2 regions of the Amycolatopsis speibonae genome follow, and region 2 is predicted to be linked to the other one. Evidence: predicted binding sites of a transcription regulator. Region 2 holds the regulator's gene; the other holds the start of a gene.
The links. Region 2 encodes HspR, which represses chaperone genes until heat shock. Its sites were predicted from a motif close to ANNTTGAGTNNNNNNNACTCAANNT; they were not measured.
Positions count from the first base shown of each region.

Region 1 (4,319 bases), on a different contig from region 2:
CGACCCGGCTCTGACGGGCACCCGGCGGCGTCACTTCTCGCGACGCTGCCGGGTCCGGTCCAGCCGGTACAGGACCCCGAGGCCGATCGCCATGCCCAGCAGGATCAGGCCGACCACCCCGCCCACCGACAGTCGCCAGATCAGCGAAGACCTCGACGGGTAGACGAATCCGTCGCCGGCGAAGATCCTGTCGCCCTCCGCGACCCTGGCACCCTCGATCTGCCCGCGACCGGTTCGCCCGTCGTCGAACCGCCAGTCACCCGCACAGTAGGGGATCTGACCGCTCATCGGCGATCCCTCCTCCGTGCATCCCGAGACATCGGTGACCGTGACGTCCTCGCCGGTTCTCAATTCACCGACGTGGTCACCGAAGGCCCCCCAGACGAACCACAAGAGGACGACATACGGGATCCCGGCCGCCAGCACCTGGAAAAGCATTCTGGAATTCCGCGGTTTGCCCGGCACTGAATTCCTTTCCTCGATCAACGAAGAGACAACAGGGTTTCCCGGTCGAGTTTGCCGACGACCAGGTACTTCGGCTGATATCCGGGTGGGACCACGAAACAGACGAGACCCGCGGTGCCCTCGAACGCGCCGGGAGCACCCGCGCAGTCACCGACCCGCCGCGGGGCGCCGTGCTCGTCGGCTGACAGCTCCAGTGCCGTATCGCCCAGGCGGGACGCCTCGATCCGCAAGGTGAGGACGTGGAATCCACTCAGCCACGCCTCGGCCCCTTCGGGCGGTTTCGGCAGGCTGTCGACGACACGCACGGCGGAGTCCCCGGACGCGGCTGTCTGCCCCTTGCCGATCACCGGCGGCGGCCCCCACGCCTCACGGCGGTGTTCCCACAGGTTCGGGACGGGATCTGCCGCGTCGCGGTACGCCGTCCCGCCGAAACCGAGTGGCGCCAGCACGACATACGCGGCGAAGACGAAGCCTGCCAGGAACGACAGCGACTTCCGCGCGGTCACCGGCCTCACGACCGAGAACGCCACGACGGCCCCGAGCATCAAGAGCGCTCCGCCGATCGACATCACCGCGGTCTTCTCCCACGGATGGTGGACCTCCACGACCGCGGTGGCCCCGCGCACGGACAACACCCTGGCGGTCACCGAGGAGAGCTTCGCGACCACCGGCTCCGCGAGACCGAACGCCCGATCCGTCGGCAGTTCGATCGCGCGGCCGTCCTCGGTGATCGCCAGGGTCTCGTAGGTGGTGTGCGGACCGTTCTGCCCTTCGGTCGTCGTGGAGTCCGATACGGAAACCACCGCGCGCACGTCGTAAGAATCGGCCAGCCCTTCGACGACCCACCGTCCGGCGAAAGCCGCGATGAATCCCAGGACGATTCCGAGCACGACCAGAACGGCCACCGTTTCCGGCCGCGTCTTGCCTTTTGGAGACACTTCCCGAAAAGTCATCGACACCCCCTTGTCCGACCGATCCAGTCTATTCTTCGACGTGGTCCGACGGCACGGGATTTGTACCTACGCCCACCATTTCCGCGGTCATTTCGTCCTCCTCGCCCACCGGGGGCCCCTTGCGGGCCGAGGTAAGAGTCGTCTAGACTCAAACCATGCTCACCGGGGACGACGCCGTGACAGTGGTCGAGAGTTCGATCGATGCGGCCACTCTGTTCACTCACCACCGTTACCGCGATTTGGCGGCCGCGCTCCACCCCGACCGCAACCCCGGCGACCCCCGCGCCCACCGGGCGGCCGCCACCCTCAATCGTCTTCACTCCGACTGGAAACGTGCCCGGCGCCAGACCGTCACGACGGCGACCTCGGCCTACACCCTCACCGCCCCGCACGCGGTGGGCAGTGTCTCGACGACCTACCGCACCACCGGCCCTCACCTGGTCAAACTCGTCCGAGACCCGGCGCTCAACCCGCTGATCCACGCCGAATGGGCGGCGTTGCGCACGCTCGACGGCTTCACCGAACGGCACCGCTGGCTGCGTCCCTACTACCCGCGGCTGCTCGACACCTCGGGTCCGGTGGCGCGGGGCGACCGCGCGTTCAGCGTCCTCGATCCGCTCGTCGACGGGTTCGTCACCCTCGCCGACATCGCGAAGGCCTTCCCTGCCGGACTCGAGGGCCGCGACTACGCCTGGATGCACCGGCGCCTGCTGCGCGCCGTGGCGGGCGCGCACCGCGCCGGCGTCGTCCACGGCCATCTCACCGCGGACAACGTGCTCGTCCACCCCGGACGGCACGGGATCGTCCTGATCGGCTGGTCCTTCGCGGTCGAAGACGGGGCGCTTCCGCTGGCGGCGGACAACTCCCTCCGATACCCGCCCGAAGTCCACAAGGGACTTTCGATGACCGCGGCGACCGACGTCCACATGCTCCACGAACTGATGCTTTCCCTGCTGGCGCCTGCGGAAACCCGGCAGCGTGCGTTCGCCACGTGGTGCACGCAAGAAGACCCGGCACAGCGACCCGAAGCCGTCGATCTGCTCGACGAGTACGACGACCTGCTCGGCGAGCTGTACGGCCCCCGCACCTTCCGCCCCTTAACCATCCCCGAGACAGGAGCCTGACATGGGACACGGACACTGGGACGACAACGCCTACGCCGCCGCGAAGACCTTCCGCGCGGCCAAGGGCGAGGACGATTTCGGCTACAGCGCCGATCTCCGCGCCAAACCCGCGAAGGACTGGAAGGCCGCGGCCGCGCTCGACCCGAAGAACGCCGTACGGGAATGCCGGGATTCGGCCGACCATACCGATTCGACGCCGATCGCGGTGCTGTTCGACGTCACCGGCTCGATGCGCCGGGTACCGCGGATCATGCAGGGCAAGCTCGGCAAACTGCACGGTCTGCTGAAGCGCCGGGGCTATCTCGCCGACCCGCAGGTGCTGTTCGGCGCGATCGGCGACGCCGACAGCGACCGGGTCCCGTTGCAGATCGGGCAGTTCGAATCGGACAACAGGATGGACGAGCAGCTGCGCACGATCTTCCTCGAAGGCGGTGGCGGCGGGCAGAAGAGCGAGTCCTACGAGCTGGCCGCCTACTTCATGGCCCGGCACGTGGTCACCGACGCGTGGCGGAACCGCGGCCGCAAGGGCTACCTGTTCCTGATCGGCGACGAGCTGAACAAGCCGGCGCTGGAGGCCCGCCACATCCGCCGTGTGCTCGGCGACGACGTCCGGGAAGACATCGATCCCGCGTCGGTGTACCGGGAGCTGGCCCGCAAGTGGCACGTCTACTTCGTGCTGCCGAACCAGTCCTCGTACTACAACGACCCGGAGATCGGCGAGCACTGGAGCGGCCTGCTCGGCCAGAACTTCCTCAAACTCGACGACCCCGGCGCGGTGTGCGAACTGATCGCGGCCACGATCGGGCTGGAGGAACGGGTCGTCGACGTCGACCGGGCGCTCGCCGATCTCGCGGACGTCGGCTCGGTCGCCGAGAGCAAGGCTGTCGGCAAGGCGCTGGCGAAACTGGGCACCAGGTCGGTCGTCACCTCGGCGATCCCGGAGCCGGGCGGCCCGAGCGACGTGGTGCTGCGATGAGTCCGCTTGCCGGGCACGTGGTGGTGGTCGGGCTCGGCTTCGGCGACGAGGGCAAGGGGGCCGTGGTCGACGCGCTCTGCGCCGACCGGCCCACCACCGCCGTCGTCCGCTTCAACGGCGGCGCGCAGGCCGCGCACAACGTCGTCGCGGACGGGCGGCACCACACCTTCAGCCAGTTCGGGGCGGGCACGTTCGCCGGCGTGCCCACCCACCTCTCACGGTTCGTGCTGGTCGAGCCGTTCGCGCTGGCCTCGGAATCCCGCCGGCTCGAAGCCGTCGGCGTCCGGAATCCACTGTCACTGCTGAGTGTGGACGGTCAGGCCCTCCTCACGACGCCGTTCCACATCCATGCCAACCGGGCGCGGGAGGACGCCCGCGGCGCGAACCGGCACGGCTCGTGCGGGAAGGGCGTCGGCGAGACCGTCTGGTACTCGCTGCTGCCCGGGGCAGGGCCGGGCGAGATGGTCGAGAACCAGGAGGTGATCGGGACGCCGGGGGAAGCGCCCACGGTCGCCGACTGCGCCCGGCCGTCGGTGCTGCGGCGCAAACTGGACGCGCTCGCGCGGTTCTACGCCCCGCTCGCCACGCCGTCGCACGGCGTGGCCGAACTGGTGGCGCTGTACCGCGACTTCGCGGACGCGGTGCGGATCACCGACAGGGGCGAAACGGGACGGCTCGCGGATGCCGGAAGGCTGGTTTTCGAGGGAGCGCAGGGGGTTCTCCTCGACCAGCACCACGGGTTCCATCCGCATACGACCTGGTCCACCACCACCCCGCACAACGCCCGCGAGCTGCTGGGCG
Region 1 covers NZ_JBHRWK010000005.1:22,620-26,938, forward strand. The annotation lists gene ACFOSH_RS02155 (hypothetical protein) at 1-14, shown strand, start outside; gene ACFOSH_RS02160 (hypothetical protein) at 31-438, opposite strand; gene ACFOSH_RS02165 (hypothetical protein) at 483-1,418, opposite strand; gene ACFOSH_RS02170 (adenylate cyclase) at 1,574-2,542, shown strand; gene ACFOSH_RS02175 (hypothetical protein) at 2,544-3,518, shown strand; gene ACFOSH_RS02180 (adenylosuccinate synthetase) at 3,515-4,319, shown strand, end outside.
Region 1: the regulator HspR is predicted to act here: its motif matches at 1,549-1,573, upstream of ACFOSH_RS02170 (adenylate cyclase).

Region 2 (4,319 bases):
CGTCGCCGGGCCGACGGTCACCACGGTCATGCGACGCGGTTACCGCTTCGGCGAGCGCGTGCTGCGCGCGGCGCTGGTCGGGGTCACCGACCACGAGCCGGGCGCCGCCCCGGCTCCGGCGCCGGCGGCGCAGGACGCCCCGGTGGACCCGCCCGTGGGCGGCGAGCTGCCGCTCGAGGGCGAGCTCTTCGATGAGAACAACCGCTGATCGGCGATACGGCGTGAAAGGAGGAGACGTTCGGTGAGTGCACGGGAATGGATCGGTAAGGACTTCTACCGTGAGCTGGGCGTCTCCTCCGACGCCACCGCGGACGAGATCAAGAAGGCCTATCGCAAGCTGGCCAAGGAGAACCACCCCGACGCCAACGCGGGCAACGCGGAGGCCGAGAAGAAGTTCAAGGCGGTTTCCGAGGCGTACGGCGTCCTTTCCGACACGTCCAAGCGCAAGGAGTACGACGAGGCCCGCCGCCTCTTCGGCTCCGGCGGTCCCGGCGGCTTCGGCTTCCCGGGTGGTGGCGGCGGAAGCGGCGGTTTCGACGTCGGCGACATCTTCGGTCAGTCGGGTGGCCAGCAGCAGGCCGGTTTCGGCGGGCTCGGCGACATCCTCGGCGGTCTCTTCGGCCGCCGCGGCGGCGCGGCGGGTGCCACGGCGAACCGCCCGCAGCGCGGCGCGGACGTGGAGACCGACGTCCGGATCGACTTCACCGAGGCGGTCAAGGGCGCGACCCTGCCGCTGAGGCTGTCGAGCCCGGCGACCTGTTCCACCTGCGGCGGGAACGGCGCGAAGCCGGGGACCTCCCCGAGGACGTGTTCGACCTGCCAGGGCAGCGGGCTGGTCAGCCGGAGCCAGGGCGCGTTCGCGTTCTCCGAGCCGTGCCGCGACTGCCGCGGCCGCGGCACGATCATCGACGACCCCTGCCCGGAATGCGCGGGCGAGGGCGTCAGCACCCGCACCCGCACCCTGACCGTGCGGATCCCGCCGGGCGTCGCCGACGACCAGCGGATCCGGCTGGCGGGCCAGGGCGAACCGGGCAAGGGCGGCGCGCAGCCGGGCGATCTGTACGTCCGCGTGCACGTCGCGCCGCACGCGGTGTTCGGGCGCCAGGACCTCGACCTGACGATCGCCGTGCCGGTGTCCTTCGCGGAACTGGCCCTCGGCGGCACGATCACCGTGCCGACGCTCGAGGGCAAGGTCTCGCTGAAGGTGCCGCAGGGTACGGCGAGTGGTCGCGTGCTTCGCGTGCGCGGCAAGGGAATCGCGAAGCGGGACGGCTCGCAGGGCGACCTGCTGGTCACCCTGCAGGCGGCCATACCGTCCAAACTGGACGACAAGGCCCGTGAAGCGCTGGAGGCCTACGCGGAGGCCATGTCCGAGCACGACCCGCGACCGGAGATCACCGAACTTCTCGAAGGCAGGTGAGCACGATGTTCGGCGGGCTGCCGCACGGTGCGGACGAGGACACCCCGGTGTTCGTCATTTCGGTGGCGGCGCAGCTTTCCGGCCTGCACGCGCAGACCCTGCGGTCCTACGACCGCCATGGTCTCGTGTCGCCGGGCCGGACCTCCGGTGGTGGCCGTCGCTACTCCATGCGGGACATCGCGCTGCTCCGCGAGGTGCAGCGACTGTCCCAAGAGGACGGTGTCAACCTCGCGGGCATCAAGCGGATCATCGAGCTGGAAAACCAGGTCGACGCGCTCCGCGCCCGGATCGCCGAACTGACCGAAGAGCTCACGGCGGCGTACGTCACCGCCGAACAGACGGCCGCGGCCGTGCACGCCTCCTACCGCAAGGATCTCGTTCCCCTGCGGCAGCAGACCGCGCTCGTGGTTTGGAAGCCCAAACCCCGTCGCTGAAAACACGCGTTTAGTCCTCTGAATGCCCTGACCGTGGTCTGGCGCCGGAAGGCGTCCCCGGCATTCAGAGGACTAGACGCGTTTTGGTCGTTCCACGGCCGTTCGTGCACCGAAGCGGAGCCGAAGAGGCAATCCCGCGCTCCCCGGGCTCCACCGGCGTTAGCATCGAGTGGCGCCGACGGTCGTTGCGCCGGAGGGAGCGACGCGCATGGCGGCAGCGTGGCCTGGGGTGCGATTCGTGGTGCTGGGCCCGATGCGGCTGTACCGCCCGGACGGGGTGGCGATCCCCGTGGGAACGCCGAAACAGCAGGCGATGCTGGCCGCGCTGGCGCTCACGCCCGGCACGGCGGTGTCCCTCGGCAGGCTGACCGACACCCTGTGGGACCAGGACCTGCCCGCCCGCGCGGCTTCGACCGTCCGCACCTACGCCTGGAGACTGCGGCGGCTGCTCGCCACCGCCGGCGCCGGCGAAGACGTGCTGGTGTCGGCGGGCGACGGCTACCGGCTCGCCGTGCCGCCCTCGACGGTGGACGCCTCCCGCGCGGGGGAACTCGGTGCACTGGCTCAAGAAGCGCTGTCTTCGGGGGACGCGCACCAGGCCAGACAGGTGTTGTCGGAAGCACTCGCCCTGTGGACCGGCGAACCGCTCGCGGGAGTGCCCGGCCTGTTCGCCGAACAGAGCCGCCGGTGGCTGGACGAGTTGCACACCGCGCTCACCGAGCAGTACCTGGAGGCGGAGCTGAGGCTCGGTCACTACTACGAGGCGCAGCCGCGGCTGACCGGGATGATCGCCGAACATCCGATGCGGGAACGCCTCTACGTCCTGCTGATGCGCGCGCTCTACGGGATGGGCCGCCAGGTCGACGCACTGAGGGTCTTCCAAGACGCCCGCCGTGGCCTGGTGGAGACCCACGGTGTCGAGCCGGGCGCGGAACTGGTCGAGCTGCACGAGCGCATCCTCCGGGGAGAAGACGTCGTCGCGCCCGCCCCGCCGCAGGTGACCCTCTCTCCGCCCGCCGGACAGGAGGAGCCGCCGGGCCGATGGCGGCCGATCCCGGCGCAGCTCCCGCCCGATCTGCCGGACTTCACCGGCAGGCAGGACCAGCTCTCGGCCCTGCGGACGGTGCTGGAGACCGCCGACGGGCGGGCACCGGCGATGCTGGCGATCACCGGGATGAGCGGCGTCGGCAAGACCACCCTCGCGGTGCGTCTGGCACACGAGATCCGCGAGCGCTATCCGGACGGGCAGCTGCACGTCGATCTCGGCGACCTCGACCAGGTCGGGGAGCCGGTGACCGGCCCCGACCTGCTGGAACTGCTGCTCGCCGGGCTGGGTGTGCCGTCGAACCGGTCGCCGGGGAGCCTCGCCGAGCGGCGCGGGCTGTGGCGTTCGCTTCTCGACGGCCGCCGGTTGCTCATCGTGCTCGACAACGTCGCCGACGCCGCGCAGATCCGCGACGCGCTGCCCGGTACGCCCGGCTGCGCGGTCCTGATCACCAGCCGCGCCAGACTCGACGGCCTGCCCCTGCTCACCCAGGTCAACCTCGACGTCTTCAGCCCGGATGAGGCGCTCGAACTGGTGCGTCGGGGGGTCGGCGCGCGACGGCTGGAAGCGGAACCGGACGATGCCCTCGACCTCGTCACCGCCTGTGGCCTGCTTCCCCTGGCGGTGCGGATCGTGGCCTCGCGTCTCGCGGCGCGGCCGCACTGGACCCTGCGGTCCATGGTCGAACGCCTGCGGGACGAGCGCCGCCGGATCGCCGAGCTGCGGGCCGGGCCCCTCGCCATCGAGGCGGTCTTCGAAGTCGCGTACCGGCAGCTCGCCGAGCCGCTCGCCCAGGATTTCGTGCTGCTCACCGCTGTCGCCGGGGGCGAGTTCACGCTGCCGGAAGCGGCGGCGGTCCTCGGCGTGCCCCCGGCCGAGGCCGAAACGCGGCTGGAGGTGCTGGTCGACGCGTCCATTTTGGACGGTACGGTGCCCGGCCGGTTCCGCGTCCACGAGCTCCTGGTCTCGTTCGGCCGCGGCCGTGATCGCGACGCGGACGGCGAATTGGCCGCGCTCGATCGGCTGCTGTCGCTGTTGACGGCCACGGCGCGCACCGCGTTCGCGCACGCCGTGCCCGGCGATCCCACCGGGGACGTGCTCGGTCCGCGCTCGCCCAGCACAGCCGGGACGCCGATCGCCGACCTGCGGGCGGCGAGGGACTGGGCGTCGGCGGCCGGGGACACCGTGGTGGCGGTCTGCGCGCGAGTCGTCGAAATCGGCTCGGTTCCGCTCCTGGGCACCGCGATCGACCTGCTCATCGCGATGAGCCCGTTCGCCGTGGAAGCCGGGGCGCGAAGGCTGGACGCCGCCGCGGGCACCCTCGCGAGAGCGGCCGCCCGTGTTCCCGAACCGGCGGGGCCGGGACGGCGGGCGCGCCACCGCCTCCTCGGCCGGGCCGAATTCCTGTGCAGCACCGTCG
Region 2 covers NZ_JBHRWK010000004.1:40,572-44,890, forward strand. The annotation lists gene grpE (nucleotide exchange factor GrpE) at 1-208, shown strand, start outside; gene dnaJ (molecular chaperone DnaJ) at 242-1,420, shown strand; gene ACFOSH_RS01680 (heat shock protein transcriptional repressor HspR) at 1,426-1,854, shown strand; gene ACFOSH_RS01685 (AfsR/SARP family transcriptional regulator) at 2,063-4,319, shown strand, end outside.